DNA from 3 places in the Actinomadura sp. 9N407 genome. Region 1 is predicted to be linked to each of the others. Evidence: predicted binding sites of a transcription regulator. Region 1 holds the regulator's gene; each other region holds the start of a gene.
What was found. Region 1 encodes HrcA, which represses chaperone genes, less so after heat shock. Its sites were predicted from a motif close to TTGGCACTCTCNNNNNGAGAGTGCCAA; they were not measured.
Positions count from the first base shown of each region.

Region 2: the regulator HrcA is predicted to act here: its motif matches at 8,863-8,889, upstream of groES (co-chaperone GroES).
Region 3: the regulator HrcA is predicted to act here: its motif matches at 8,297-8,323, upstream of groL (chaperonin GroEL).

Region 1 is NZ_JBIRAW010000022.1:73,648-83,883, forward strand. Features, by position in the region: gene lepA (translation elongation factor 4) at 1-74, shown strand, start outside; gene ACH34Q_RS29895 (Uma2 family endonuclease) at 197-961, shown strand; gene ACH34Q_RS29900 (DUF4870 domain-containing protein) at 979-1,461, opposite strand; gene ACH34Q_RS29905 (hypothetical protein) at 1,521-2,948, opposite strand; gene ACH34Q_RS29910 (hypothetical protein) at 3,031-3,924, opposite strand; gene ACH34Q_RS29915 (hypothetical protein) at 4,029-4,469, shown strand; gene hemW (radical SAM family heme chaperone HemW) at 4,555-5,766, shown strand; gene ACH34Q_RS29925 (DUF4870 domain-containing protein) at 5,796-6,416, opposite strand; gene ACH34Q_RS29930 (DUF3097 domain-containing protein) at 6,478-7,377, opposite strand; gene hrcA (heat-inducible transcriptional repressor HrcA) at 7,494-8,507, shown strand; gene dnaJ (molecular chaperone DnaJ) at 8,508-9,644, shown strand; gene ACH34Q_RS29945 (16S rRNA (uracil(1498)-N(3))-methyltransferase) at 9,715-10,236, shown strand, end outside.
Region 2 is NZ_JBIRAW010000057.1:7,750-17,985, reverse strand. Features, by position in the region: gene glpD (glycerol-3-phosphate dehydrogenase) at 1-1,045, opposite strand, end outside; gene ACH34Q_RS45800 (GuaB3 family IMP dehydrogenase-related protein) at 1,210-2,328, opposite strand; gene guaB (IMP dehydrogenase) at 2,669-4,162, opposite strand; gene ACH34Q_RS45790 (DUF5319 domain-containing protein) at 4,458-4,847, shown strand; gene ACH34Q_RS45785 (hypothetical protein) at 4,844-5,725, opposite strand; gene ACH34Q_RS45780 (sigma-70 family RNA polymerase sigma factor) at 5,722-6,294, opposite strand; gene groL (chaperonin GroEL) at 6,715-8,337, opposite strand; gene groES (co-chaperone GroES) at 8,436-8,747, opposite strand; gene ACH34Q_RS45765 (SAM-dependent methyltransferase) at 9,009-10,236, shown strand, end outside.
Region 3 is NZ_JBIRAW010000031.1:125,422-135,657, forward strand. Features, by position in the region: gene ACH34Q_RS36395 (sulfotransferase family protein) at 1-182, shown strand, start outside; gene ACH34Q_RS36400 (trehalose-6-phosphate synthase) at 220-1,719, opposite strand; gene ACH34Q_RS36405 (cation diffusion facilitator family transporter) at 1,816-2,742, shown strand; SAM riboswitch class I at 3,158-3,299, shown strand; gene thrC (threonine synthase) at 3,315-4,580, shown strand; gene ACH34Q_RS36415 (MoaD/ThiS family protein) at 4,621-4,899, shown strand; gene ACH34Q_RS36420 (nucleotidyltransferase domain-containing protein) at 4,985-5,608, shown strand; gene ACH34Q_RS36425 (hypothetical protein) at 5,669-5,932, opposite strand; gene ACH34Q_RS36430 (hypothetical protein) at 6,184-6,480, shown strand; gene ACH34Q_RS36435 (hypothetical protein) at 6,722-6,994, shown strand; gene groL (chaperonin GroEL) at 8,452-10,083, shown strand; gene ACH34Q_RS36445 (phospholipid scramblase-related protein) at 10,173-10,236, shown strand, end outside.

The DNA of each region.
Region 1 (10,236 bases):
ACGTCCCGCAGGAGGCCTTCGTGGCCGCGCTCTCCACCGGCGACACCTCGCCCGCCGACAAGGGCAAGAAGTAGCCCGCACGGGCCGACCGCACGGGCCGGCCGCATGTGTCGATCGCACGGGCGGCGGGAGCGAAGTTCTTCCCGATACGGCAAAGCGGTGGTGACGTAGCGTCCGCACGAGGACACTGGGCGTTGTGACTCACACGTTGCTGCATCAGGTCCTCGTCTCCGGCCTGGTGGTTCCCGTCGGGCTGGCGGAGACGGCGGAGCAGAGGTCGTCGACGGGCACCGGTGCGTGGCTCGGCGACGACACCTGGATCCGCGCCGATCTCGTGGTCTTCCGCAAGGAGCAGGCCGACCCGTCGCTCCGGTACGTACGGGGCGTGCCGCTGCTGGCCGTCGAGGTCACCTCGGACGCCTCGCGCGAGCCGGATCTGGGCGACAAGATGCGGCTGTACGAGCGGTTCGGGGTGCCGTCCTACTGGGTGGTGGACGTCAAGGGCGACGAGCCCGAGCTGCTGGTGTACGAGCTCAGCGACGACGGCCGCTACGCCGAGGAGGCCCGGGTGACCTGGGGGCGGTCGTGCACCGTGACCCGGCCGTTCCCGATCGAGATCGCCCCCGACAAGATCTTCCGCCGGCTGCCCCGCCGGCCCGCCCCCAGGAGGCCGATGACCGTGACCGACCAGATCCAGGCGGAATGGCTCCAGACGGGGCACACCGGGCCCGATCTGCCGCACAGCGAGGACCCGATCCTGATCGACGTGTTCGGCCGGCGGTGGCCGACGGGCGCGGAGAAGGTCGAACTCTGGGACGGCTGCCCGGTCTTCTACGGCGACTGGGACGAGCGGGACGTCGAGATCGCCGAGCGCGCCTATCCCGGCCGGGTCGTACGCCTCGACCAGCCGCCCGGGGAGCCGGGCACGATGACCATCCTGCCCGGCCCGAGCGGGTCCTAGGCCGTCGAGACCGCCCGCTAGCGGCGGGTCTTGAGGAGGGGCCAGGCGACGAAGGGCGTGACCTGCCGGAACTCGCCGCGGTTGGCCGCGCGCCCCGCGTACACCAGGAAGAACATCACGGCGGCGGTGAAGCCGAGCGGTATCCAGATGAGCGCTTCCAGCAGCAGCGAGAGCAGGCCGAAGACCAGCCAGACCGAGATCGAGGCGAGGCCCATGTTGAGGCCCTGGGCGGCGTGCCGCCGGACGAAGGGCGAGCGGCCCTTGCCGAAGAAGACGACCACGGGGGCGATCGCGCCCACCAGGAACTGGCCCAGGTACGCCATGAGCGCCCAGGACTTGTCATCGTGGCTCACCGGGCCCTGGTGCTCGGGCATGGGGCTGGTACGCGGCGGCGGCTGCTGCCACCCGGGCTGCTGACCGTAGCCCGGCTGGCCGGGATTCTGCTGGCCGGGGTTCTGCTGCTGACCGTAGCCGGGCGATGGCGGAGGCCCGTAGGCCATGGCGCGTGTCCTCTCCGAGTGCGCTGCGAGGGCGCTTCAGGCTTTGGCGAAGTGTACGACTACTTGGACGCGCCTGAAGTTCGAGGGTTCCCGATGGTTCTCGATCGATTCGTCCACAGAACGGCGGTCGGGGCCTGTGGGGTGAGGGTGACGGATCCGGCCCATCGGACGGTGGACGGGCCCGGACGGTAGGCCCGGTCAAGGAAGAAGCCGCGCTGCAGTGCGGTGACTGTGGCGGGGGCGCCGTTGTCGCCGAGGCCCATGGGCGTTCGTATGGCCTCGATGCTCGCGATGTCGCCGACGGTGGTGCCGGGCGGCAACTCCACCGTGGTGGAGGCGGGTCCGTCACGTTCGATGGACCAGGCGCGCTCGCCGTGGTCGGAACGGTAGAGGCGGGCGTCTCCTTCAAGGCGGATCCCCAGGGAGACCCCCGGCGCCGAGCCCCAGGCGGTGGGCGCGCCCGTCGTTTTGGCGAGTTCGGCGAACAGGTACGTTCGCGGGTCGCCGACCTCCCGGGTGGCAGGGTCGGAGGGCTTCTCGATCCGGCCCTCGCGGAGCATCTCCTGGGCCATGACGCGATACGTCCAGGGCTCCATGACGACTTCGCGGGCGCGGTCGGCGGGACGCGTCCGTGAGGCGTCCGGGAGGAAGCGCAGGGGCGGGTCAGGGGAGATGACGTCGCACATGTTGTTGTTGGACGTGCACGTCTGCAGGACGGGATGGTCTCCCTCGTAGCGTCCGGTGAACTTCAGCGTGAAGTGCTGCGGTCCCTGGTAGACACCCGTTCCGCCTACGCGGCGGCCCTGCTCGTCCACCTCGACCTGGTAGACCCATTCGATGTCGGTCGAACGGCCCCAGCGCGCCATGAGGGCGGGGGTGTCGGTGCCGCCGTCCTCGTTGCTGAACACCATCGAGTACTCCAGGACGCGGTGCCCGGGAGTGGCCGCGGGGCGTGATTCGTGCCAGGCAAGGAGCGGGGTGTCGGTACGGGCGTTCTGGTACGGGTCGCCGAAGGGCCAGCCGGTACGTCCCACCACTATGGGGGAGTGCCGCAGCGCGACCTGGTCGGGCATGCGTACTTGGGGACGGGCCAGGGTGACGCGTTGCGCGGCCGGTGCGCTGCCCTTGGCGAACCGCAGGGTCACCTTGTGCGGGCCTTGCCGTACGGGTCCGAGGCCGAGGCTGCGCCGGGTGGGGTCGGCCCCGGGGACGACGAGGTCGGTGACGTGGCGGCCGTCCACGTCCACCGCCACGACGGCGGATTCGGCGCCCTTGCGGGCCCAGGAGACGCCGGGAGCGGCGGCCGTGAAGCCGATGACGGCCTCGCCGTCGCGGGCGGCGGTGAACGTGAACGTCCGCGCGGGGCCGCCGCGTTCGATCACGAAGGCGCCGGCCGCGACCGCCTGGCCGGGGAGGGCGATCAGCAGCGGGGCCCCGCCGACGGCGGCGGCGAGGGCGACGGCGGTGGCGCGCGCACGGGCTCTCATGATCGACGAATCTAGAGAAGCCGGATTGCGTTTGGGTGACGAACGGGCCCCTCGCGGATGTCGGACCCGTGAGGCCGTGAGGCTAACGCTGCCGGTTCCGGGAGGCGATGGTGGAGGGATGGGCCAGTGAGGCGCCTGTGAAGCGCTCAGCGGGCTCCTCGGCCGGTCTGTGCAGGGCCAGGCCCATCGCGGGCAGCCGGAAGCCGTGCCGGCCCCAGGGGAGGATCTCGTCGCCGAGATCGCGGAAGAGCGCGACGACGTCCGCGGCGGGCTCGTTCAGCAGGTCGATGCCGTTCAGCCGCAGCCGCAGCTCGGGATTGCCGCCCCAGCCGCCGCCGCGGACGCCGTGGATCTCGGCGACCCGTTCGGTGCCGTCGTCCCCGCGCTGCGTGGAGACGTCGAGACTGCCCCGGCCGACGCGCACGCTGCGGTGCCCGGTGTACCCGCACAGGAACGACGCGCTGGGCGGGGGCGTGCCGCAGCGCTCGGAAACGGCCGCGAGCGTCGTCCAGGCGTCGCAGGACAGCGTGGAGAACAGCAGGTGCGCATCGGGAAGCAGCGCGCCGCGTCCTGGCTCCAGGGTCACGATGAACGGGTCCACTTCGCCAGGGAAGCGGGCGGGATCGGGTTCGCGAAGGGTGATGAGGCCTTCCCAAGCCGCCGGTTCCTCTACGGCGAACCACGCGATGGTGGTTTCGGAGCCCAGTTCGGTGAACGCACGGTCCGTCAGCGTCCGTTCGATATGGCCGCGGAGCGCTTCGGCCGTCTCGTCCAGGTGGCGGCGCCACCACGGGGGCTCAGGGTCCTGGCGCCGGTGTCCCGTCGGGGCTTGCCAACGTACGCCGGGCCCGCCCAAGCGAACGTGTTCCTCGTCTCCATGCTGATCGACGACGGTGTAGCGCCAGCCGTCCGCCTCACCGCACAACAGCACGCGTGTGGGCACCCGCCCGTACTGCACCGCCCCCTGATCAGCCACCCGGACGACCTTATCGGCGCGACACGGCCACCGCTGCTCGACCTGGGGCGTGAGGTCGGTACGGTCGGGAGGGCAGTCACCTTTACCGTTCCGGAGGTTCGACCGTGGCGCACTCCGAGCAGGTCCTGCAGTCACCGAAGGAGCGGGAGGCGGTGAACGACGCCGTCCGCGCGCTGCGTTCGGCGGCCCCCGACGGGTGGGAGCGGCTCGGGTTCGAGTTCCGGGCGACGGTCGGCATCGACAGCGTCTCCTTCGAGGTGGTGGACGCCACGGGCGCGATGCGCACCGCCACCCCGCCCGGGCAGGCGGTCGGCAAGATGGACGAGCTGCGCCGGGCGATGTACCGGCAAGGCAAAGGGGCCTGGTTCACCGCCCGGCTGGACGTGCGGCGCGGCGGCCGGTTCAGCGCCGAGTTCGACTACGACGGCGAGCCGGAGTTCAACCCGCCGCTCAACCCGTCCGCGTACGCCATGGACCTTGAACGCTTCCCGCGCTCCGACGAGAACACCCCCGACTGGCTGCGCGACAAGCTCCGCGACGCCTAGACGCCTGACGGCGCGCCTGTAAGGCACATTCCGGGGCACGTTCCAGGGGGACGGAGCAGCGCGGCACGCACGGCAGACTGGACGTGTGCCCGCGACCCTGCCTGATGGCGACCCCGTCCCCGCCGATGGGGCGCTGCCCCCTGCCGCTCTCAAGGGCCTGGGGGAACGGCCGTTCGCGTTCTACGTGCACGTCCCGTTCTGCGTGACGCGGTGCGGCTACTGCGACTTCAACACCTACACGGCCACCGAGCTGGGGCCTGGGGCGAGCAGGGACTCCTACGCCGAGACGGCGATCCAAGAGGTTCGCCTGGCCCGGCGCGTACTGGGCGATGCGGCATTGCCGGTGGAGACGGTCTTCGTGGGTGGGGGCACCCCCACGCTGCTGTCCCCGGATGACCTAGGGCGCGTCCTCAAGGCGATCGACACGGAATTCGGGCTCGCGCCAGGCGCGGAGGTCACCACGGAGGCCAATCCGGAATCAGTGGACGAGCGCTACCTCGGCCGGTTGCGCGAGGTGGGGTTCACGCGGGTCTCGTACGGCATGCAAAGCGCACGCGAACACGTGCTGGCCGTTCTAGAGCGCACGCACACACCGGGCCGTGTGCCGCAGGTCGTGGAATGGACCCGCAAGGCGGGCTTCGAGCACATCAACCTGGATCTCATCTACGGCACCCCGGGCGAGAGCGACGACGACTGGAGGGCCTCCCTGGAGGCGGCCCTGGAATTGAGCCCTGACCACGTGTCGGCGTACGCGCTGATCGTGGAAGAGGGGACCCGGCTGGCCGCGCAGGTACGCAGGGGAGAGCTGGCCGCCCCGGATGACGACGCGATGGCCGACCGGTACCTCATGGCGGACGAGCTGCTGAGCGCCCAGGGCCTCCGCTGGTACGAGATATCCAATTGGGCCACCGCGCCCGAATCCGCCTGCCGGCACAACCTCCTCTACTGGACCGGGGCCGACTGGTGGGGCGTAGGCCCCGGTGCGCACAGTCATGTGGGCGGCACGCGCTGGTGGAACGTCAAGCATCCCGCCGCTTACGCCGCCCGCCTCGCGGAGCACGTCACACCCGCGCACGCCCGCGAGGTCCTCGCCGACGAGGACCGGCACGTCGAACGCGTCATGCTGGAACTGCGGCTGGCCTCCGGCTGCCCCGCGGAACTGCTGGACGGCGCGGCGGTACGGCGGGCGATCGCGGACGGGCTGATCGAGCCGGACCCCTACGAGCGGGACGGCCGCGCCGTTCTCACCGGGCGCGGCCGGCTGCTCGCCGACGCGGTCGTCCGCGATCTCACCTGATCCGGCTCACCTGATCCAGGCGGGCCAGGTCACTTGATCATGGGCCAGGCCATGAAGGACGGGAAGCGGTACCACTCGCCCCGGTTGCCGGCCACCGCGGCCATGACCAGGTAAACGATCTGGGCCACCCCCAGCGCGAAGGTCGGGATCAGCCAGAGCCCGAACGTGACCACGCTGAGCAGGAGGTTGATCATCAGGTACACGAACTGGCTGATCGCCAGATTGAGGCCCTGGGCGCCGTGGTGGCGCAGGAACGCCGACTCGTCCTTCTTGATCAGGTAGACCAGCAGCGGCGAGACGAACCCGATCAGGAACTGGCCGAGATGGCCCATCAGCGCCCACTGGCGCTCGTCCGGCGTCGTCTGCCCGTAGCCCTGGACCGCGGCGCCGTACGGCTGCATCTGCGCGCCGTAGCCCGGTGCCTGGCCGTACCCGGGCGCCTGCCCGTAGCCGGGCTGCCCGTACCCCTGCTGCCCATAGCCCGGCTGCCCGTACGCCTGCTGCTCGTAACCCGGTGCCTGGCCGTAGCCCGGCTGCTGCTGTTGCTCGTACCCCGGCTGCTGCGGCTGCTGTCCGTAGCCAGGTTGCTGTTGCCCATAGTCGGGCTGCTGCTGTCCGTACCCTGGTTGTTCCGGAGGCCCGTACGACATCGCGTGCTCCTCTGGGGGCTGGCGGCGATCAGGAAGGCGCGGGGGAGTGGGTGAGGGGCCGCTAGGGCTCCTCTGGGGCGGTGACGAAGTCGATGAGTTCCTCGACCCGGCCGAGCAGTGAGGGTTCGAGGTCGGTGAAGGCGCTCACCGAGCCGAGGATCCGCTTCCATCCTGCGCGCACGTCATCCTCCCAGCCCAGTGCGGCGAGCACCCCTTCCTTCCAGGGTACGCCGCGAGGCACGCGCGGCCAGGCGGAAATTCCGACCGCCGACGGCTTGACCGCCTCCCAGACGTCGATGAACGGGTGACCGGTGATGAGGACGTGAGGCGAGGACACCTGTGCGGCGATCCGGCTCTCCTTGGATCCCTGCACCAGATGGTCGACGAGCACGCCCAGGCGGCGTCCCGGGCCGGGCGCGAACTCGGCCACGATGGCGGGCAGGTCGTCGATCCCCTCCAGGTACTCCACGACGACGCCCTCGACGCGCAGGTCGTGCCCCCAGATCTTCTCCACCAGCTCGGCGTCGTGGACGCCCTCCACGTAGATGCGGCTCTCCTTGGCCACCTGGGCGCGCAGCCCCTGGACCGCGATCGAGCCCGACGCGGAACGCGCCGCCGCCCTGCCCGCGCCACCGGCACCGGTACCGGGGACGGGCCGTACGAGGGTCACCGGTTCGCCGTCGATCAGGAACGCCGCCTCGGTGAGCGGGAACACCCGCCGCTTGCCGAACCGGTCCTCCAGCGTCACGCCGAACTTGTCGCAGGCCACCACCGCGCCGCAGAAGCCGCTGCCGGGATCCTCCGCGACCAGCCCCGGGTCGGCGGGGATCTCCGGGATCTCGGGGGCCTCCGGGGGCCGGCTCGCGGGTACGGGCCCGCCGCGCGGGCCGCGTCCGAGCCGCCGGCCGCCGCGCCCCCGGCCACCGGACAGGATGTCGTCGCCATAGTCCTTGCTCCGCACGCTCAGGCACTCTAACGAGCCCTGACGCCGCCGGCACCTCCGAACTCGGCTCGGGTGCCCGTACACTTGGCACTCGGAAGTACGGAGTGCCAGTACGGGGCAGAGGAGGTGACCACGTGCTCGACGACAGGAAACTCGCGGTCCTGCGCGCCATTGTCGAGGACTACGTCTCCACCAACGAGCCGGTGGGCTCCAAGGCCTTGGTGGACCGGCACAACCTGGGCGTGTCGTCGGCGACGATCCGCAACGACATGGCCGTGCTGGAGGAGCAGGGGTACATCCACCAGCCCCACACCAGCGCCGGCCGCGTCCCCACGGACAAGGGCTACCGGCTGTTCGTCGACCGGCTGTCCACGATCAAGCCGCTGTCCAGCGCCGAGCGGCGCGCGATCGAGACCTTCCTCAGCGGCGCGTACGACCTCGACGACGTGGTGGGCCGCACCGTACGGCTGCTGGCCCAGCTCACCCGGCAGGTCGCGGTGGTGCAGTACCCCTCGCTGACCCGCTCGGCGGTGCAGCACGTCGAGCTGGTCCCGGTGGGCGCGCACCGGCTGCTGCTGGTGCTGATCACCGACACCGGCCGGGTCGAGCAGCGCATGATCGAGAGCCCCAACGAGCTGTCCGAGGAATCGATCGGGCACCTGCGGGCGTTGCTCAACACGTGCCTCGACGGCTGCGGGCTCGGCGAGGTCCCGAGCGCGGTGGCCGACCTGCCGGAACGGGTCCAGCCCGAAGACCGGCCGGTGCTGGCCGCGGTGCTCTCGGTGCTGCTGGAGTCGCTGGTGGAGAAGCACGATGAGAAGATCGTCTTCGCCGGCGCGGCCAACCTGGCCGCGGTGGACTTCTCCAAGAGCCTGCGCGAGGTGCTCGAGGCCCTGGAGGAACAAGTGGTGCTGATGAGGCTGCTCGGCGAGACCGGCGACTCCTCTACAGTTACGGTGCGGATCGGCACCGAGAACCCCGATGAGGGACTCCGATCCACGTCTGTGGTCGTGGCCGACTATGGCGTCGGCGACATGACCCTGGCCCGGCTGGGAGTGCTCGGGCCGACACGCATGGATTACCCCGGCACGATGGGAGCGGTACGGGCAGTGGCACGCTACGTCGGACAGATCCTGGCGGGGTCGTAAGTGGCAAACGACTACTACGCGACCCTGGGCGTCCGCCGCGACGCCGGCCCGGACGAGGTCAAGAAGGCCTATCGGCGGCTCGCCCGGGAGCTCCATCCGGACGTGAACCCGGATCCGGAGACCCAGGAGCGATTCAAGGAGATCACCCAGGCCTACGAGGTGCTCTCCGACCCCAAGAAGCGCGAGATGTACGACCTGGGCGCGGATCCGTTCGCGCCGGGCGGCGGTGGCGCGGGCGCCGGCGGCTTCGGCGGCGCCGGATTCCCGTTCAGCGACATCATGGACGCCTTCTTCGGCACCTCGGCCACCCGCGGCCCGCGCACCCGCGCCCGCCGCGGCCGCAACGCCACGCTGCGGGTCGAGCTCGACCTCGGCGAGAGCGCCTTCGGGACGACCCGCGAGCTGACCGTCGACACGGCGGTGGCCTGCACGTCCTGTTCCGGCTCCGGCTGCGCCCCCGGCACCCACCCCGACACCTGTGACACCTGTCACGGGCGCGGCGAGGTCCAGCAGGTGCAGCGCTCGTTCCTCGGCCAGGTCATGACGGCCCGCCCCTGCCCGCAGTGCGGCGGCTTCGGCAGCGTGATCCGGACCCCGTGCCCGGAGTGCTCGGGCGACGGCCGGGTCCGTACCCGCCGTACGGTCAAGGTCAAGATCCCGGCCGGCGTCGAGAACGGCATCCACATCCAGCTGGCGGGCGAGGGCGAGGTCGGCCCCGGCGGCGGCCCGGCCGGCGACCTGTTCCTGGAGATCGTCGAGAAGCCGCACGAGATCTTCGAGCGCGAGGGCGACGACCTGCACTGCACGGTGCAGATCCCGATGACCGCCGCCGCGCTCGGCACCAGCGTCACGATCGAGACGCTGGACGGCGCCGAGGACGTCGACATCAAGCCCGGCACGCAGTCGGGCCAGGTCATCACGCTGTACGGGCGCGGCGTCCGGCATCTCAACGAGAGCGGCCGCGGCGACCTGATGATCCATGTCGACGTCGAGACCCCGCACCGGCTCGACGAGGAGCAGGAGGAACTGCTGCGGGCGCTGGCCAAACTGCGCGGCGAGGAGCGTCCCCCCGGACGCTTCGCCCCTGGCCAGCGCAACGTCTTCTCCCGCCTGCGGGACGTCTTCAACCAGCATTGAAGAGTGACGGTGACGGCCTACCACGAGGGCCGCGACGAGGAACGGCGCTCATGACCGCGGGGAAGCGGTCATGAGCCCGCCGGTGTTCCTGGCCGACGACCTCGGCGGCGACCGCGTGACCCTCGGCGGCGCCGAGGGCCGGCACGCGGCCACCGTCAAGCGGCTGCGGCCCGGCGAGCGCGTCGACCTCACCGACGGCGCGGGCCTGCTGGCCGAATGCGTGGTCGTCACGGCCGACCGGGCCTCGCTCACCCTGGACGTCCTGGCCCGGCACCACCAGCCGGCCCCCGAGCCGCGCCTGGTGGTCGTCCAGGCCCTGCCCAAGGGCGACCGGGGCGAGCTGGCCGTGGAGACGATGACCGAGGTGGGCGTGGACGAGATCGTCCCGTGGGCCGCCTCGCGCTGCGTCACCCAGTGGCGACCCGAACGCCGGGAGAAGGCGCTGGGCCGCTGGCGCGGTGCCGCGCGGGAGGCCGCCAAGCAGGCGCGCCGCAGCCGGCTGCCGGAGGTCGCGGAGCTCGCCACGACATCCCAGGTGACCGAACGTCTCGCCGCCGCCGGGGCCGGTCTGGTCCTGCACGAGGAGGCCACC
Region 2 (10,236 bases), on a different contig from region 1:
CGTAGACGCCCTCGACGTCGTCGTGCGTGAGGGGGGTGTTGAGCACCGAGTTCACGTGCTCCAGCACGTAGTCGATGTCGGCGCGGGACGCGGCCGGGTGCGCCTTGTCCAGGTCCCAGGCGGTGTCGGTGGTCCCGATGATCCAGTGCCGTCCCCACGGGATCACGAACAGCACCGACTTCTCCGTACGGAGGATCAGGCCGGTCGAGGAGTGGATCCGGTCCTTGGGGACGACCAGGTGGATGCCCTTGGACGAGCGGACGTGGATCTGCCCGCGGCCGCCGACCAGTTCCTGGATGTCGTCGGTCCATACGCCGGTGGCGTTCACGACCTGCTTGGCGCGGACGGACGCGACGGTCCCGGCCTCCAGGTCGCGGATCTTGACGCCGGTCACCCGCTCCCCCTCGCGCAGGAAGCCCACGCACTGCGTACGGGAGGCGATCTTGGCCCCGTACGCGGCGGCCGTGCGCAGCACCGTCATCACGTAGCGGGCGTCGTCGACCTGCGCGTCCCAGTACTGAATGGCTCCGACGAACGAGCTCTTGCGCAGCGAGGGGGCGAGCTTCAGCGCGCCGCGCCGGGTCAGGTGGCGGTGGTGCGGCAGGCCACGCGCGCTACCCATCCGGAACGCGAGCGCGTCGTAGAGCGCGACGCCCGCGCCGAGATAGCCCCGCTCCCAGATCCGGCGGGTCGTGGGGAGCAGGAACGGTACGGGCTTGACCAGGTGCGGAGCGATCTGCAGCAGCAGCGCGCGCTCGGTCAGTGCCTCGCGCACCAGGTCGAAGTTGTACTGCTCCAGATAGCGCAGCCCGCCGTGGATCAGCTTGGAGGAGCGCGACGACGTCCCGGAGGCGAAGTCGCGGGCCTCCACGACCGCCACCGACAGCCCCCGGGTGGCCGCGTCGAGGGCGGCGCCGGCGCCGACGATCCCGCCGCCGACCACCACGACGTCGAACTCCTCGCGCGCCATCCGGTCGAGGGAGCCCGCCCGCTCGGCCGGTCCCAGGCGCGCGCTGCCCAGTCCGGTCACCGGTGATCCCGTCATCGCGATTCCCCCTGTGCGGTTGGGTGTCCCAGAACTACCTACCCAACAGTAAGGACGGCGCCACACCGGGAATCACCGATTCGGCCAAGATCGCATGAACGGATCGGTGAGACGCCCCACATAGGGCCGTCCAGGTACCGCGTTTCGGGGGCCACGCCCCGGTTTCAGGCGTTGCGCTCGGGCGGGGGCGCCACGACCACCTGGACGCGCTGGAACTCCTTGAGTTCGGTGTAACCCGAGGTCGCCATCGCCCGGCGGAGCGCGCCGATGAGGTTCATCGACCCGTCGGCCACGTGCGACGGGCCGTACAGGATCTGCTCCAGGCTGCCGATCGTGCCCAGGTCGATCCGGGTGCCGCGGGGAACGTCGCCGTGGTGGGCCTCGCTGCCCCAGTGGTAGCCGCGCCCGGGGGCCTCGGTGGCACGGGCGAACGGCGAGCCCACCATCACCGCGTCCGAACCGCAGGCGAACGCCTTGGCGATCTCGCCGCTGTTGGCCATCCCGCCGTCGGCGATCACGTGCACGTACCGCCCGCCGGACTCGTCCAGGTAGTCGCGCCGGGCCGCCGCCACGTCCGCGACCGCGGTCGCCATCGGCACCGCCACGCCCAGCACCGTACGGGTGGTGTGCCCGGACCCGCCGCCGAAGCCGACCAGCACCCCGGCCGCGCCGGTGCGCATCAGGTGCAGCGCCGCCGTGTAGGTGGAGCAGCCGCCCACGATGACCGGAACGTCCAGGTCATAGATGAACTGCTTGAGGTTGAGCGGCTCGGCCCGCCCGGACACGTGCTCGGCCGACACCGTGGTGCCGCGGATCACGAACAGGTCCACCCCGGCGTCGATCACGGCCTTGTGGAACTGCGCGGTGCGCTGCGGCGACAGCCGCGCCGCGACCGTCACACCCGCCTCCCGGATCTCGGCGATCCGGCGGCCGATCAGCTCTTCCTTGATCGGCTCGTTGTAGATCTCCTGGAGCCGCCGGGTGGCCCGGGCAGTGTCCAGTGAGGCGATCTCGGCCAGCAGCGACTCGGGGTTGTCGTACCGGGTCCACAGGCCTTCGAGGTCGAGCACCGCCAGCCCGCCCAGCCGGCCGGCCGCGATCGCCGTCTCCGGGCTGACCACGCTGTCCATCGGCGCGACCAGCAGCGGCGTCTCGAACCGGTAGGCATCGATCTGCCAGGCGACGCTGACCTCTTCGGGATCGCGCGTACGGCGCGACGGGACGATGCCGATCTCATCGAAGGCATAGGCCCGGCGCCCACTCTTGCCCCGGCCGATCTCCACCTCTGCAGCCACTGCGCTTCCTCATTTCCAGGCCCGCACGCGACCTGGCGCGGGCGGGCACAACATGAACGTGCGGACTTCCTGCCCACCCACGGCGGAGCACAAGCCCCGGCGAGTTTACCCACCGGCCGGTGGGACCTGATCGCCGCCGCTGCCTGGGCCTGCCTCAGCCACCGCGCGAGCGCGTTACCTGGCCGGTGCGGCGAAGCCGAAGGCGAGCCTCACCGGCCAGATCGCGAAGCGATGCCGCGCTCGCACAGGCACGGTCACGGTGCGAGCCGCCAGGCGAGCACCGTGGGCCGGGACTTTAAGACACGGCCGGGACTAAGAAAACACCGCCTCAGCGGCCCTGGTAGTTGGGGGCTTCTACGGTCATCTGGATGTCGTGGGGGTGGCTCTCCTTGAGGCCGGCCGTGGTGATCCGCATCAGCTGGCCGCGCTCCTGGAGCTCGGGGATCGTCCGGGTGCCCGCGTACCACATCGACTGGTGCAGGCCGCCGATGAGCTGGTGGGCGACGTTGGCCAGCGGGCCGCGGTAGGGCACCTGGCCCTCGACGCCCTCGGGGATCAGCTTCTCCTCGGACGACACGTCGGCCTGGGCGTAGCGGTCCTTGGAGTACGAGCCGCCGCGCTCGCGGTTGCGCATGGCGCCGAGGGAGCCCATGCCGCGGTACGACTTGTACTGCTTGCCGTGCACGAAGATCAGCTCGCCGGGCGACTCCTCGATGCCGGCCAGCAGGCTGCCCAGCATCACGGTGTCGGCGCCGGCCACGAGGGCCTTGGCGATGTCGCCGGAGTACTGGACGCCGCCGTCGCCGATCACCGGGATACCCGCCTCGCGGGCGGCGCGGGCGGCCTCGGAGATCGCGGTGATCTGCGGGACGCCGACGCCCGCGACCACGCGGGTGGTGCAGATGGAGCCGGGGCCGACGCCGACCTTGACGGCGTCCGCGCCGGCCTCGGCCAGCGCCTTGGCGCCGGCGTAGGTGGCGATGTTGCCGCCGACGACCTGGACCGGCGCGTTGGCCTTGATCACGGCGATCGTGTCGGCGACGCCCTTGGAGTGGCCGTGCGCGGTGTCGACGATGATCACGTCGGTGCCCGCCTCGATCAGCGCCTTGGCCCGCTCGATCGCGTCCTCGCCCACGCCCACGGCGGCGGCGACCAGCAGCCGGCCGTCGGCGTCCTTGGTGGAGGAGGGGTACTGCTCGCTCTTGGTGAAGTCCTTGACCGTGATCAGCCCGCGCAGCCGGCCGTCTGCGTCCACCAGCGGCAGCTTCTCGATCTTGTTGCCGGCCAGCAGCGCGAACGCGTCCGCGCGAGAGACGTCCACCGGCGCGGTGATCAGCGGCATCGGGGTCATGACCTCGCGCACCGGGCGGGACAGGTCGGTCTCGAACCGGATGTCGCGGTTGGTGACGATGCCGACCAGCACGCCGCGCACGTCGGTGACCGGGACGCCGGAGATCCGGTAGCGGGCGCAGAGCACCTCGACGTCGGACAGCGTCGCGTCCGGCAGGCAGGTCACCGGGTTGGTGATCATGCCGGCCTCGGACCGCTTGACCCGGTCGGCCTCGGCCGCCTGCTCCTCGACGGGCATGTTGCGGTGCAGCACGCCGATCCCGCCCTGGCGGGCCATCGCGACGGCCGTACGGGATTCGGTGACGGTGTCCATGGCCGCCGACAGCAGCGGGATGCGCAGGTCGACGTCGCGGGTCAGCCGGGTCGTGGTGTCGGCCTCGCCGGGCTGCAGGTCGGAGTAGCCGGGCAGCAGCAGCACGTCGTCGAAGGTCAGGCCCTGCGGGATGATGGCGGGCTCGGCGGCGGGATTCATGACTACCTTCCCCTGGGGCGTCTGGGTGTACGGCCAGGTCACGACGGCCTCGTTCCATGGTAGGACCTGGCCTGGCGGTGGGACGGCACTTCCCGCTCGGGGGCGAGTGGTCTTGGTGACACCCGCAACGCACTGACCCATCCGCACATTCCCGGACATTTCCGACATCGCCCCGGCAGGCCCGCCCGGATCGGCCTGGCGCGCCCGAACGCGGGGGCCGCCGTACCCGGCCCAGGCGGGGCGGATGCGGCTTGGGGGGTGCACCCAGCGGGGGGCGTGGCAGTAGCGTGGGGGTGTGCACGACGACGCTCCGCTCGACCCGTTCGCCGGCGACCCGGAGGACCCGGCGGCCTCGCTCGGCGACCCGGGCGAGGACGTCGCCCCGCTCAGCGTGACCGAGCGGGAGGACGTGCTGGCCGATCTCGCCGACCTCGAGGTCTTCCGGGCCCTGCTGGAGCCGCTCGGCGTGCGCGGGCTCACCGTCGACTGCGGTGACTGCGGCAAGATGCACTACATCGACTGGGACCTCCTGCACGGCAACCTGCGCCACCTGCTCGACCAGGGCCTGCCCCGCGTCCACGAGCCCGCGCTGGCGCCCGATCCGGTCGACTACGTGAGCTGGGAGTACGCCCGGGGCTACGTCGACGGCGTGATCGACAGCGAAGAGGGACGCGACGAGCCCTAGCGGCCCGGACCGTCTCGGTCGTCCCGGTCACAGTCGCGGTCACGGTCGCCCAGGTCGGCGGGCAGGCGGGTGCGCTCCTGGACGCGCCTGCCGAGTTCCTCCAGGCGGCGCTGCATCCGGGTGAAGTCCTCGGTCTGCGGGCGTACGGCCCGGCTCTCGGTGGCGGCCCTGCGCGGGCGCGGTGTGCTCTCCGGAAGCCCGGCGATGCGGTGCTTCACACGCGAGGCCTGCTTCGAGTCCTTCCCGGTCTCCCCCGGCTCGGTGCGTTGCAGGCCGGAGGGCACCGCCCGTACGGGAGCCAGGGCGAAGGGCAGGACCGCCTTGCTGGAGTCGGTGGTGTCCGGGGCGCCGCTGTGCCCCTCCTCGACCGGGCCCATGGCCTGGGACGGAGCGGGCTGCCCCGTCATGCCGCCGGCGGCCGCGACGCCCGTACCGGCCAGCACGGCGCCGGCCACGCCGAGGGCCACGATCGTCCGGGGGCCGCGGCGGCGGGGGCCGACCGGCGACAGGGGACGGTCGTCCTCGACCGGGTCGTCCGGCACGGCGTCCTGGCCGGCGGCGGGCCCGTGCCGGACCGGGACGAGTTCGTCCACGTCCCTGATGAGCGCCCGCAGCATCCGGACCGCCGGGTCGTCGGAACCCGCCGCGCGCCGTGCGGCCAGCGCGTCGATGAGGGCGTCGGTACGGCGGGCCGCGCCCAGGTCGGCCGCGAGGGCGGGAAAGGCGACGACGGCGCCCGCGGTGCGGGAATCCGTACTGCGGGGATCCGTACTGCGGGAATCCGTGGGGAAGGGCTCCGGGGTGAGGGGATCCGGGGTGGAGGACCCCGTGGTCGATACCGCTGCCGGATCCGGGGCGCCCTGGCTCCGTTCCGTCAAGCGATCGACTCCTCTCTGGCCATCGCGCGGAGCCGGGTCAGCGCGCGGTGCTGCGCGACCCGTACCGCTCCTGCGGTCATGCCCAGCACGTTACCGGTCTCCTCGGCCGACAGCCCGGCCACGACGCGGAGCAGCACCAGCTCGCGCTGGTTCTCCGGCAGCCGGGTCAGCAGGTCGCGGGCGCGCTGGGCCTCGATGTAGCGCACCACGGTCTCCTCCGGCCCGGGCCGGTCGTCGGGCCCGTCCGGCAGGTCCTCGGTCGGCACGGCCGCCCGGACCGCGCTGCGCAGCGCGTCGGCGATCTTGTGCGCGGCGATGCCGAAGACGAACGAGGCGAACGGCCGTCCCATGTCGCGGTAGCGCGGCAGCGCCGACAGCACCGCGATGCAGACCTCCTGAGCCACGTCGTCGGCGATGTGGTACTGCCCCGACACCCGGCCCAGCCGGGCGCGGCAGTAGCGCACGACCATCGGCCGGATCTGCCCGATCAGTACCTCGATGGCCCCGGGATCGCCCTGGACGGCCAGCTTCGTCAGCTCTTTGAGGTCCCCGTCGTCGGTGCTCGCCATGCGCGGCGCCCGGCCCCCGCGGCCGGCATCGCGGGGTGGTGGAGGGGTCGCCCCCTCCGAGGGTTCTCCGGCGCGCGCGGTCGTGGTCCCGGCGAAGCATCCCTCGGTCACGTAGAGCATGATGCCCAGCGGGCTCGGGCCTGTCTCCACTGTGTTCGGCAACGGAATGGTCACAGTGCGGGGAACGGTACCCGAAACGCACCCGGTGCGCTCGGATGATCGCGCAGGGTGGCGGCACGGTCCCCCGTTACGCCTCATTCAGCTATAAACCACCTATGAGACGACGAATCGCAAGATTCGCGACTTATAGCGCAAATAGGGAGATCCCCGCCATGTCTGGCAGGGATCTCCCCTTCGCGTACGGCCGGAGCCGGCCGGTGCCTCAGCGCCGGTCAGTGCCGGACGGGCTCGAACGGTACGTCAGTGGCCGTGGCCGTGACCGTGACCGCCGCCCGCGGGCTCCTCGTCCTCCTCGGGCTTCTCGACGACGAGAGCCTCGGTGGACAGCAGCATGCCCGCGATCGACGCGGCGTTGGTGACCGCGGAACGGGTCACCTTCACCGGGTCGATGACGCCCTGGGCGATCAGGTCGCCGTACTCGCCGGTGGCGGCGTTGTAGCCGTGGCCGGCCTTCAACTCCTGCACCTTGGAGACGACGACGTAGCCCTCCTGGCCGGCGTTCTCGGAGATCCAGCGCAGCGGCTCGACCAGCGCGCGGCGGACCGCCTCCGCGCCGGTGGCCTCGTCGCCGGACAGGCCGAGGGCGTCGAAGCCCTCCTTGCCCACGTGCACCAGGGCGCTGCCGCCGCCGGACACGATGCCCTCCTCGATCGCCGCGCGGGTCGCCGAGATGGCGTCCTCCAGGCGGTGCTTCTTCTCCTTCAGCTCGACCTCGGTGGCCGCGCCGACGCGCAGCACGCAGACGCCGCCGGCCAGCTTGGCCAGCCGCTCCTGCAGCTTCTCGCGGTCCCAGTCGGAGTCGCTGTTCTCGATCTCGACCTTGATCTGGTTGACCCGGCCCTGGATGTCGTCCTGCGAGCCCTCACCGTCGACGATCGTCGTCGCGTCCTTGGTGACGGTGATCCGGCGCGCCTGGCCCAGGTCCTCGATGCCGATGCTGTCGAGCTTGAGGCCGATGGCCTCGCTGACGACCTGCGCACCGGTCAGGGTGGCCATGTCGCCCAGCATCGCCTTGCGGCGGTCGCCGAAGCCCGGGGCCTTGACCGCGACCGACAGGAAGGTGCCGCGGATCTTGTTGGCCACCAGCAGCGCCAGCGCCTCGCCCTCGACGTCCTCGGCCACCACCAGCAGCGGCTTCTTGGTCTGGGCGACCTTCTCGGCCAGCGGCAGGAACTCCTGCACGTTGGAGATCTTGCCGTCCACGATCAGCACGTAGCCGTCCTCCAGGACGGCCTCCATGCGCTCGGGGTCGGTGACCATGTGCGGCGACAGGTAGCCCTTGTCGAACTGCAGGCCCTCGGTGAACTCCAGCTCCAGGCCGAAGGTGTGGGCCTCCTCGACGGTGATGACACCGTCCTTGCCGACCTTGTCGAACGCCTCGGCGATCAGGTCGCCGATCTGGCCGTCCTGCGCCGAGATCGTCGCGACGTGCGCGATGTCACCCTTGGCGTCGACCTCGCGGGCCGACTTCAGCAGCTGGTCGGACACGTACTGCGCGGCCGTGTCGATGCCCCGCTTGAGGGCCATCGGCGACGCGCCGGCGGCCACGTTGCGGATGCCCTCACGGACCATCGCCTGGGCCAGCACGGTGGCGGTGGTGGTCCCGTCACCGGCGATGTCGTTGGTCTTGGTCGCCACTTCCTTGGCGAGCTGGGCCCCCAGGTTCTCGTAGGGGTCCTCCAGCTCCACCTCGCGGGCGATGGTGACGCCGTCGTTGGTGATCGTCGGCGCGCCGAACTTCTTGTCGATGACGACGTTGCGGCCGCGCGGGCCGATCGTCACCTTCACGGCGTCCGCGAGAGCGTTCACGCCGCGCTCAAGAGCCCGGCGGGCGTCCTCCTCGAACTCCAGGATCTTCGCCATGCGGAAATCTCCAGTCCTGTACGGCTAGCGGTACGCAGTACGCCCCGGCCGCCCCTGATTTCGGGCCGGTCCGGGGCGGTGCGTCACTTCTCGGTGAATTACTTCTCGATGACCGCGAGGACGTCGCGGGCCGAGAGCACGAGGTACTCCTCGTTGTTGTACTTGACCTCGGTGCCGCCGTACTTGCTGTAGAGCACAACGTCGCCGACGCTCACGTCGAGCGGTACACGCCCGCCCTTGTCGTCGATACGACCCGGGCCTACGGCCAGGACGGTCCCCTCCTGGGGCTTCTCCTTGGCCGTGTCGGGAATGACAAGACCCGACGCGGTGGTGGTCTCGGCCTCAAGCGGCTGGACGACGATGCGGTCCTCGAGCGGCTTGAGAACAACCTTGGTGGCGGTCGTCACGATCTGACCTCCCCTTCGATTGGTCCTCGGCCGGCCATGTCGACCGGCCGGCAATGTGGCAGAAGAGGCGACCCTGGACCGGCCTGCCGTCGCGGGTGCCAGACCGACCTTGTCGCTGCTGGCACTCTCAGTGTGAGAGTGCCAGTCTGGAGACTATTCCGAGACCGGTGACCCGTCAACATGAACACGGCCTGCCCGGGCGGGTCCCCGGCGCCGTGACCGGCGGGACGGCCGCATCCCCGCTCCGGCGCTAACGTCCAGCCTATGGACATCCAGGGGTTCCGCGGACTGCTTACGCCGGACGGCCAGGCCGTACTCGCCGCGGCCACCGGCTCCGACGTGACCGAGAGCGGCCTCCTGGCGACCGCGTCCCGGCTGCGCGAGCGCCACCCCGCCGAGCTGGTGTCGGCGGCGCTCACCCAGGTACGGCTGCGCGAACGGGCCCGAGCCAAGTTCGGTCCGGACGCCGGTGCGATGTACTTCACCCGGGCCGGGCTGGAGCAGTCCACCCGGGCGAGCGTCGCCGCGCACCGTGCCCGCCGCTTCGCCGGATACCTCGTACCCGGAGATCGGGTTCTCGAACTCGGCTGCGGGATCGGCGCCGACCTGATCGCGCGGGCGCGGGCGGGCCGTACCGGCGAGGGCGTCGAGCTGGACCCGCTGACCGCCGAGGTCGCCCGCGCCAACCTGGCGGCGCTCGGGCTGGACGATCTGGCCTCGGTACGGGCGGGCGACGCGACCGCCGAGGATCCGGCCGGGTACGCGGCCGTCTTCGCCGATCCGGGGCGCCGCACGACCCGCGGCCGCGTCTTCGACCCCCGCTCGTACGAGCCGCCGCTGGACACGATCCTGGACCTGGCCGGGCGCGTCCCGGCCGGCTGCGTCAAGGTCGCGCCGGGGATCCCGTACGAGGCGATCTGGCCCGAGGGCGATGCGGGCGGGAGCGGTGCGATCGGGAGCGTCGGAGGGCGTGGTGCGGGCGAGGGCGGCGCCGGGACGGAGGCCGAGTGGATCTCGGTCGGCGGGGACGTCAAGGAGGCCGCGCTCTGGATCGGCGGGCTGGCGGGGGACGTCCGACGCAGGGCGACCCTCATCCCGGCCGGCTTGGACCGTGGCGACGACCCTGGCGGGGACCGCGAGGCGGAAGGGATCGTGACGCTGACGCCGGAGCCGGGGCTGGGCGATCCACCCGTCGGCGGCTGGGGGCGTTTCCTGTACGAGCCGGACGGCGCGGTGATCCGCGCGCATCTGGTCGCCGAGGTCGCGGCCGGGGTCGGCGGGCGGCTGGTGGACCCGCGGATCGCCTACATCACCTCGGACACGCTGGTGCGGACGCCGTTCGCCGCCGCGTACGAGATCGACGACGTGCTGCCGTTCTCGCTGAAGCGGCTGCGCGCCGAGCTGCGGCGGCGCGATGTCGGGGTGCTCACGATCAAGAAGCGCGGCTCGGCGGTCGACATCGACCGGCTGCGCCGCGACCTCGGGTTCGGCC
Region 3 (10,236 bases), on a different contig from region 1:
ACGAGCCGAGCGAGATCGCGGCCCGCCCGAGCCCCCGGCACCTGGCCCGCCTCGCCAGGACCGGCGCCCATCGCCGCGCCTCGGTGCGCAAGGCCGACCTGAAGGACCGCTGGCAGCGCCGGTACGAGCCCAACCCGGTCGCCAGCCTGCTCGCGGCCGACTCGTACAAGACCTCGTCCTAGCCGGACCCGCTCTGGCCGGACCTGCTCCTGGCCGGCCTCAGTCCAATGCGGCGAGCTGGTCGGCGAACCACTGCTGGGGCGGCAGGGCGGTCGCCGCCGCCGTGAGGCGCTCGCAGCGTTCGACGCGCTCCTTGTGCGGCATCAGCAAGGCCCGGCGCAGCGCCGCCGCGGTCTGCGACACGTCGTACGGGTTGACCAGCAGGGCGTCCTCGCCCAGCTCCGCCGCCGCCCCGGCCTCCCGCGACAGCACCAGCGCGCAGCCGTGCTCCGCCAGGATCGGGCCCTCCTTGGCGACGAGGTTCATGCCGTCGCGGATCGGGTTGACCAGCAGGACGTCCGCCATCCCGTACGCGGCCAGTGAACGCGGATAGTCGTCGTTCACCTGCAGGATCAGCGGATCCCAGTCCGGTGTCCCGAACTCCTCGGTGATCTGCGCGGCCGCCTTCCGTACGGCATCGGTGTAGTCGCGGTACTCGGGCAGATCGTGCCGGGACGGGTACGCGAACGCCAGCTGCACCACCCGGCCGCGCCACTCGGGATGGTTGATCAGCATCTCCCGGTACGCGGCCAGGCCCCGCACGATGTTCTTGGACAGCTCCGTCCGGTCGATCCGGACGATCAGCTTCCGGTCGCCCACCTGCTCGCGCAGCGCCCGGGCCCGTTCGGCGACGTCCGGCTCGGCGGCCCGCCGCCGCAGCGCAGCACCGTCGATCCCGAGCCCGTACACGCCGATCGTCGTCACATGCCCGCCCCGCGTGACCGTACGGGCCACGCGGTCCACCTTGGCGCCGGGCAGCGCGCAGCAGCAGTCCAGGAACGCCTCGGCCCAGCGTTCGGTCAGGAACCCGGCATGGTCGGCGCCCAGGATGCCGTCCAGGATCTGCTCGCCGATGTCGTCGGGCAGCAGCCGGTAGTACTCGGGCGGCGCCCACGGCGTGTGCGAGAAGTGCACGATCTTCAGATCCGGCCGCCTGTCGCGGAGCATCCGGGGTGCCAGCGACAGGTGGTAGTCCTGGATCGCGGCCTTGGCGCCGGGCGCCGCGTCCCGGGCGAGCGCGTCGGCGAACGCCGCGTTGTACGCCTCGTACGACTGCCAGTCGCGCCGCGCGCGCGCGTCGAAGTGCGGTGCCCGGGGCGTGTCGTACAGCAGATGGTGGACGAACCACAGCGTCGAGTTGGCCACGGCGTTGTACGCGCGGTGGAACGTCGCCGCGGGGATGTCGAGCATCCGGACGGCCGACCCGCCGATGTCGTGCCCCGCCAGGTCCAGCCGCCCGTCCGGGGCCTGCCGCGCCGCCGTACGATCGGCCTCGCCGAGAGCCGCGCACACCCACAGCACGTCCGGTGCCCCGGCCTCCGCCACGGTACGTACGGACCCGGTCCGGGTGCCCGCGCCACCCGGGTCACCGGGAGCGCCGGTGACCCCGGCGAGGCCGGACACCAGCCCGCCGGCGCCGCGGCGCATGGTCAGCGCGCCGTCATCGGACTGAGAGAACGACACCGGGCCACGGTTGGACGCCACCAGCACTTGGCTCATACCGGCAGGGTCTCAGTTGGGAACGGGGCGCATCAAAGTGACCCGGGTGATTTCGCGGCTCCGATTACCGGGATCCTCGCCGGGTACCGGGGCCGGATGAGCCGGGCGGAGACCACCAAGACCGTCCTCGTCGCGGGGACGGCCAACCTGATCCTGGCCGTCACCAAGCTGATCGCGGGCGTGCTGTCGGGATCGAGCGCGATGCTGGCAGAGGGCGCGCACTCGGTCGCCGACACCCTCAACCAGGGCTTCCTCCTGGCCTCGCTGAACCGCAGCGCCCGCCCGCCGGACCGCAGGCACCCGTTCGGGTACGGCAACGAGCGCTACTTCTGGTCGCTGCTCGCCGCGTTCGGGATCTTCGTCGCCGGCGGCGGCTACTCGATCTTCGAGGGGATCCTGACGATCACCGGCAAGGAACCCGGCGGCGGCGAGCAGGCCTGGCTCGCCTTCGCCGTCCTCGGCCTGGCCGCCGTCCTGGAGGGCACCTCCTGGCTGCGCGCCTGGACCCAGGCCCGCCGGGAGAACCGGCACACCGACCACGGTCTGGTCGAACACGTCCGCGACAGCCCGGACGTCACGTTCAAGGCGGCCCTGTTCGAGGACTCCGCCGCGATGATCGGCCTCGCCTTCGCCGCCACCGGACTCGCGCTGCGCGAGATCACCGGCTCCCCGTTCTGGGACGGCCTGGCCTCGGTCATGATCGGCCTGCTGCTGGTCGCGGTGGCCTTCGCCCTCGGCCGCGACAGCCGCAGCCTGCTGATCGGCCAGTCCGTGGCCCCCGCCGTCCAGCGCGAGATCCGTACCGAGATCGCCTCCGCCCCCGGCGTCACCGGCGTCCAGGAACTGTTCACCATGCACTTCGGCCCGGACGACATCCTCGTCGCGGCCAAGGTGAACTTCTCCGACACCATCAGCGCCGACGAGGCCGAGGACATCGCGGGCGAGATCGACCGCCTGCTGCAGGAGCGGATCCCCCTCGTCCGCCATGTCTTCCTCGACCCGACGCAGGTTTTAAAGGCGTAGCCCTTGGCGTCGGGCCTGGCGGCCCTCCTTCGGCGGGCTACGCGGCGATCGCTGGCATCGCTCCGAACTCGCCTGGCGGCTCGCTTCGCGATCAGGTTCTCGCTTCGCTCGAACCTGCCTTCGGACGCGATCGCAACGTTTGAGGCCGTCACAACTTCAGCAGGGGGCGGGGCTGGGGGCGCGAGGGTGATCTACACGTCGGTCGGGTAACGTCTCAAACGGCGAGACCCAGCTGTCCGGCAACCGGGCAGGTCATGTAAAGTCACGCATACGACGCGATACCGCCCAGGGAGAACGCATCTGCGTTCGGGTGGTATCAATGTCCTGCAGCGTTCATAGCGCTCATCAAGAGGGGTGCAGGGAGCACAGCGGCCTCGGGCCGGTCTTCCAGCTCAACTCACACACAACTTCATAGCGCTCATCAAGAGGGGTGGAGGGACCGGCCCGTTGAAGCCCCGGCAACCGACTGATTCGTACGCGCTCGCGATCCTGCGAGGCCGATCAGGAGATGGTGCCAACTCCGGCCTGTGACCAAGGTGGCACAGGGAAGATGGGGAGAAAGGCCTCGCTCCATGGCAATCACGCCTGCCAACCCGAACCTCTCGTCCGGCCCCGACCTCGGGCCCGCGACGGCCCTGGTCTGCCGCGAATGCGGGAGCCGCCGCGATCTCGGCCCGTTCTACGCTTGCGAAGAGTGTTTCGGGCCCCTCGAGATCGCCTACGACTTCAGCGGGATCACCCGCGCGAGCATCGAGGCGGGACCGCAGAACATCTGGCGCTACCGCGGGCTCCTGCCGGTGCCCTCGACGGTCGCCGAGACGCCCAACACCGAGCCGGGGCTCACCCGCCTCGTCCGCGCCGACCAGCTCGCCGAGTCGCTCGGGCTCGAGCGGCTCTGGGTCAAGGACGACAGCGGCAACCCGACCCACTCGTTCAAGGACCGCGTGGTCGCGGTGGCGCTGGCGGCGGCGCGCGAGCTGGGCTTCAAGGTGCTGGCCTGCCCGTCCACCGGCAACCTGGCCAACGCGGTCGCCGCGGCGGCGGCGCGCGCGGGAATCCGCAGCGCGGTGTTCGTGCCGTCCGACCTCGAGCAGCAGAAGATCATCACGACCGCGGTGTACGGCGGGACGTTCATCACGGTCGACGGCAACTACGACGACGTCAACCGGCTGGCCTCGGAGATCGCGGGCGAGCAGGAGGACTGGGCGTTCGTCAACGTCAACGTCCGGCCGTACTACGCCGAGGGCTCCAAGACCCTCGGGTACGAGATCGCCGAGCAGCTCGGCTGGCGGCTGCCGGACCAGATCGTGATCCCGGTCGCGTCCGGTTCCCAGCTGACGAAGATCGACAAGGCCTTCCAGGAGTTCATCAAGCTCGGCCTGGTCGAGGACAAGCCGTACAAGGTCTTCGGTGCCCAGGCCGCCGGCTGCGACCCGGTCGCGGCCGCCTACAAGGCCGGGCACGACGTCGTACGGCCGGTGAAGCCCGACACCATCGCCAAGTCGCTGGCGATCGGCAACCCGGCCGACGGCCCGTACGTGCTCGACGTCGTCCGGCGTACGGGCGGCGCGGTGGAGGACGTCACCGACGAAGAGGTCGTCGAGGGCATCCGGCTGCTGGCCCGTACCGAGGGCATCTTCGGTGAGACCGCGGGCGGGGTCACCGTGGCCACGCTGCGCAAGCTGATCGGCAGCGGCGCGCTCGACCCGGCCGCCGAGACCGTGATCATCAACTCCGGGGACGGGCTCAAGACCCTGGACGCGATCTCCTCCCAGGTGGGACCGGGCGCGAACATCGCTCCCACGCTGGAGGCCTTCCGGGCCGCCGGCCTCGCCTGACCCGTACGTCCGTCCCAGAGCATTCTTGGAGCCAGCAGCAATGAGCACCGTTTCCGTGCGGATCCCGACGATCCTGCGTCCCCTCACCGGTGGCGCCTCGGAGGTCAAGGCCGAGGGCGCCACGCTGCGCGCGGTGGTGGCCGACCTCGAGGCGAACCACCCCGGCATCGCCGCCCGCGTGCTGGACGACAACGGCAAGATCCGGCGCTTCGTGAACGTGTACGTGGGTGACGAGGACGTGCGGTTCGCCGACGGCCTGGACACCCCGACGCCCGAGGGCGCCCAGATCTCGATCATCCCCGCCGTCGCCGGCGGCTGATCGGGCTCGGCCCTTTGCCCCCTTTTCTCGGTAAATGCCGGGAAAAGGGGGCTTTGCCATGCTGGGGAGCGGGAAGAGGCTCTGCATGGGAACAGCCGAGAAAATCGCGGAGGCGGTCGAGGCGCATCCCATGGTGAGCCGGATCGAACTCATCGGATCGCGCGCCCGCGGCACCGCCACCGAACTGTCCGACTGGGATTTCCACGTCACCGCCGAGGACTTCGGCGAAGTGGCCGCCGACCTCCCCGCCCTGGCCGCCTCGTACGGACCGCTCGCCGCCCAATGGGACCCCCTCGGCGACTGCGAGAGTTACCTCCTCATCTATCCGGGCCCCGTCAAGGTCGACCTGCTCTTCCGCGACGTACCGCGCAGCTGGAATCCGCCCTGGCGCGTAGGCCCCGACACCCTCACGGCGATCGACGCGCACTTCTGGGACTGGTCGCTTTGGCTCGTCAGCAAGTGCCGCCACGGTATGACCGACCGCATCCGCGGCGAACTCCTCAGGATGAGCCACCACATCCTGAGGCCCCTCGGAATCGAAACGCTACCGCTCTCCCTCCAAGAAGCCGCGGAACGCTTCATACGCGCCCGCGACCGGCTGGAGATTCGCTACGGGTTGCACATATCCCGGCGCCTGGAGGAAGAAGTGCTCCCCCTCGTACGCGCGTCCCACCGTGACCATTACCGGCCGTCGGGCCTTCGCTCATAAGGACCGGTGCCGTACAAGAGCGAGATGCCCCTCAGCCCCCTCGCGGCGTGGGCTGACCGTTCAGTACGAGGTGACCGGAGCCTGCCGGTCGATCTCCATGGCGAGCGTGGTCACCATGGACTTGACGGCGGCCTGGCCGTGCTTCCGCTCAAGAACGGGGATCAGCCCCTTGCGCGCGGCCTCGTTCAGCATCCACGACAGCGCCGAATGATCCGCGCTCCGCCCGGCGGCGACCTCGTCATAGGTGTGCCGGCTGACCCTCAGCAACTCCGGGTACGAAGCCGACTCGGCCATGACCATGCGCGTCGCATCCCTGAGATCCATGCCCGGAGTCTAAGCGCGCCGCGCGCGTACCGGCTGGACGCGTCCATCAGCAACGGCTCATGGCAGCCTCCGGCCGTCACCCTGTTCGGACGGCATGCGCGCTGGTGGTGGCCAGGAGGACATCGGTCCCCCGAGCCACGTCCGGTCCTCGACCAGCGGCGACACTGACCCGTACCGGAGCAAGTTGCGCCCCGCTCGCCGCGGCGGTTCGGGTACGACCGTGCCACGTCCTTGCCTGCGATCATGTGCCGATGACCTCACCGCTCCCCGTCGACTGGACGATCGAGCGAGTACGCGCCGTGTCAGGCGATGACAGCGCCACAGCGCTGCCGACGGAACGGCTCGTACTGGTCGAGGAGCGGATCGGAGGCCAACCCGCCTACGAACCCGTACGGCCTGAACTGGTCGAAACGATCCTTCAGTTCCACGGCCTCTGTCTCGTCGGCATCGAAGGTGAGTGGTACATGGGTGACCTTCAACCGGACGGTTCCATCGCCTGCTGGGGGTCCTATGGGACTGATCTCCAAGCGGCCATCCGATCGCTTTAGAGGCATGACGTGGTGACTGATGCTCCGCTTCACTGCAGCCGGCTAGATCACCGCCGCGAAGTACAGCGCTAGGCGGGGGTGCGCGGCCGTCTGGGCCGCCGGTCGGTGGTCGACGCCCACGCGGCGGGACGGCGGGTGCAGCGACGCGAGTGCCGCGCCCCGATGGCGGCGGTGCCCGTGGTCACGCTTCTGCCCACGAGGAGCAAGTCTCGCGTGTGGGCCGCCTCTTTATGATGACGCTGTGGCTCTCGTTCTGTTCGTTCTGCTTCTGGGCACTCTGGTGTTCTCGGTCGTGTACGGGGCGGCCACGCTCGCCGGTGCCAACGACATGGTCAGCCTGTGGGTCGCAGTGGGAGCGGTGGCGGCACTAGCGATATTTCTGGCGTTCGATGTCCGTTCCACGATCGCTGCTGTCAGGGCGAGAGAGGCAGAGGAACGAGAACACCGCAGAGGATCGAAACCGATCGCGCCAGACGCTCCCGATGGGACGTGGGGTCGTTACTGGGACGAATGACCCGTGCGGAGGGAAACACCTCGCAGGGTCAGGCTTCCACCCCAACCATCGACGACCGTCACGGGTCCGAGCTGAGCCTCCCAGAGTCAGAGGCCCTCGCCGGAGGCGCTTCATCCGATCCGCTGTCCATCCTTCCTGGTATTTCGCTGACCTGGCCTTGCGTGTCCTCGACCCCGTTGACGACCGTGAGCGTCCATGATCGTCCGCCGTGACGGGCACCCAGCGGGCACGGTGCCTCTTGCTGATGAGCCGCTTTCTCTGGTCATGCTTGGTGAAGCGCGTAGAGAAGGAACGCGACGCAGCAGAGAGTCAGCGCGCCCTTCCCAGCGAAGTACACGCTCGCCCTGCGCCGTCGTCCCAGCAGTGCCGTTGCAAGGCCGATGATCGGCGCAAGCGCGGCACCACCGATCCCGGCCCATAGCAGTGCTACACCGGTCGATCTTTCGAAGACGTTCGGAAAGGGACGGCCAACGAGAGCATGGCCCATTGCGAAAGCTACGGGAAAGGCGAGCCACCATGAGGCCATGCCGGCAACCAGCCAGGATGTGATCCTGGCTGCGTTAACGCGTGTCTCGGCGTGCGGGGAATCTGACGGCGTAGCTGTAGCAGGCGGCATGTTGGGATCATAAGCGTCCCCTATGTCTCGGCCGCTAACGTTCGTCCCTGCCTCGCGACTACGCCCGACCTGGAGGAACCCGGAGCCTCCGTGACGGCGACGCGAGCGCCGCCGCCCTTGAACACGCGGTCAGGCTGAAAGTGTTCTCGGCAAATCCGCTCCGCGATGTCGACTGGGAAACGCCCCACGGCGTTCAGGGGATAGACCCCCAGCAGTCCCTGTCAGCTATGAGGCTGTGTGGTCTCGGGCTCGTGTCCAAGTGCTGACTCCCGATCAGCTCAAGACTCCGCTGGCCCAGCGGCCGTACGACCTTCGGCATGCCTGTCTGTCGCTCTGGCTCAACAGTGGTGTCCCGGCGGTCAACGTGGCGGCGCGTGCCGGGCGCTCGGTAGCCATGCCCCAGAGCACGTACGCGCACTGCCTCGACGGTGACGAGGAGATCAGGAACGAGCGCATCCAAGCCGCGCTTGGAACTCCCACGACCCCTGTCGCGGTACACCCGGTACAGGCCACCCCCGTGCCCAGACCCGTGTAACGCGACCACCGGCGTACGGCGGCTCGCGTTCCGTCCGACTTCGGACGGTTCCGCTCCTGGTCAGGGCGAGAACGACGAGGTGGAGGGGCCATCGCCTGGTCAGGACGTACGGCGCTTGCACTCGATTGGGTAGAGTGCTAAAAACCAATGGTTGGCACTCTGCTGTGGAGAGTGACAATCCCACAGTCTGGATCGAGGCGATGAGGCCTCACTCCGGCGGCGGAAATGACGCCGTCGGGGAGGTCGTCCGTCGCGGGCGTCGGCTCGATCCTTCATGGCCACCTTGTTCCGGGAGGACTGGAGCCTATGGCTGCAAAGATGATCGCGTTCGACGAGGAGGCTCGCCGCGGGCTGGAGCGCGGTATGAACCAGCTCGCCGACGCCGTGAAGGTCACCCTTGGGCCCAAGGGTCGCAACGTCGTGTTGGAGAAGAAGTGGGGCGCACCCACGATCACCAACGACGGCGTTTCGATCGCCAAGGAGATCGAGCTCGAAGACCCGTGGGAGAAGATCGGGGCCGAGCTCGTCAAGGAAGTCGCCAAGAAGACCGACGACGTCGCCGGTGACGGCACGACGACCGCGACCGTACTGGCGCAGGCGCTGGTACGCGAGGGTCTGCGCAACGTCGCCGCCGGCGCCAACCCGATGTCGCTGAAGCGCGGCATCGAGGCTGCGGTCGAGCGGGTCAGCGAGGAGCTCTCCAAGCTGGCCAAGGACGTGGAGACCAAGGAGCAGATCGCTTCGACGGCCTCCATCTCCGCGGGCGACCCGCAGATCGGCGAGATGATCGCCGAGGCGATGGACAAGGTCGGCAAGGAAGGTGTCATCACCGTCGAGGAGAGCAACACCTTCGGGCTCGAGCTTGAGCTCACCGAGGGCATGCGCTTCGACAAGGGTTACATCTCGCCGTACTTCGTCACCGACCCCGAGCGGATGGAAGCGGTCCTCGAGGACCCGTACATCCTGATCGTTCAGGGCAAGGCGTCGGCCAACAAGGACCTGCTGCCCGTTCTCGAAGGTGTGATGCAGGGCGGCAAGCCGCTGCTGATCATCGCCGAGGACGTCGAGGGCGAGGCCCTGGCGACCCTGGTGGTCAACAAGATCCGCGGGATCTTCAAGTCGGTGGCTGTCAAGGCCCCCGGCTTCGGCGACCGCCGCAAGGCCATGCTCGGTGACATCGCCACCCTCACCGGTGGCCAGGTCATCAGCGAGGACGTGGGTCTCAAGCTCGAGAACACCACGCTCGACATGCTCGGCCGCTGCCGCAAGGTGGTCGTGGCCAAGGACGAGACCACGATCGTCGACGGCGCCGGTGACGCCAACGAGATCGCGGGCCGGGTCAACCAGATCCGTACCGAGATCGACTCCACCGACTCCGACTACGACCGAGAGAAGCTGCAGGAGCGGCTGGCCAAGCTGGCCGGCGGCGTTGCGGTGATCAAGGCCGGAGCCGCCACCGAGGTGGAGCTCAAGGAGCGGAAGCACCGGATCGAGGACGCCGTTCGCAACGCGAAGGCGGCCGTCGAGGAGGGCATCGTGCCCGGCGGTGGCGTCGCGCTGCTGCAGGCCGGTATCCCCGCCTTCGACAAGCTCGAGCTGGTCGGCGACGAGGCGACCGGTGCCGCGATCGTCAAGCGCGCTCTGGAAGAGCCGCTGAAGCAGATCGCGGTCAACGCCGGCCTTGAGGGCGGCGTCGTGGTCGAGCGGGTCCGCAACCTGACTCCGGGTGAGGGCCTGAACGCCGCGACCGGCGAGTACGTCAACATGTTCGAGGCCGGGATTCTCGACCCGGCCAAGGTGACCAGGTCCGCGCTGCAGAACGCTTCGTCGATCGCCGCGCTGTTCCTGACCACTGAGGCCGTCATCGCCGAGAAGCCCGAGAAGGGCGGTGCCGCCGCTGGTGGTGGCGCTCCCGACATGGGCGGCATGGACTTCTGATCTAGTCCATCACTTCGGTGAGCCTCAAGGGGCGGTCCTTCGGGACCGCCCCTTTCGGCTGTCCGGGGTCTGCGGCACTATGCGGGTCTATGACCGATCTCTTCAGTTCCCCCGTGCTGCGCGTCGAGCAGCCCCGCCGCGCTCCGTCCGCCC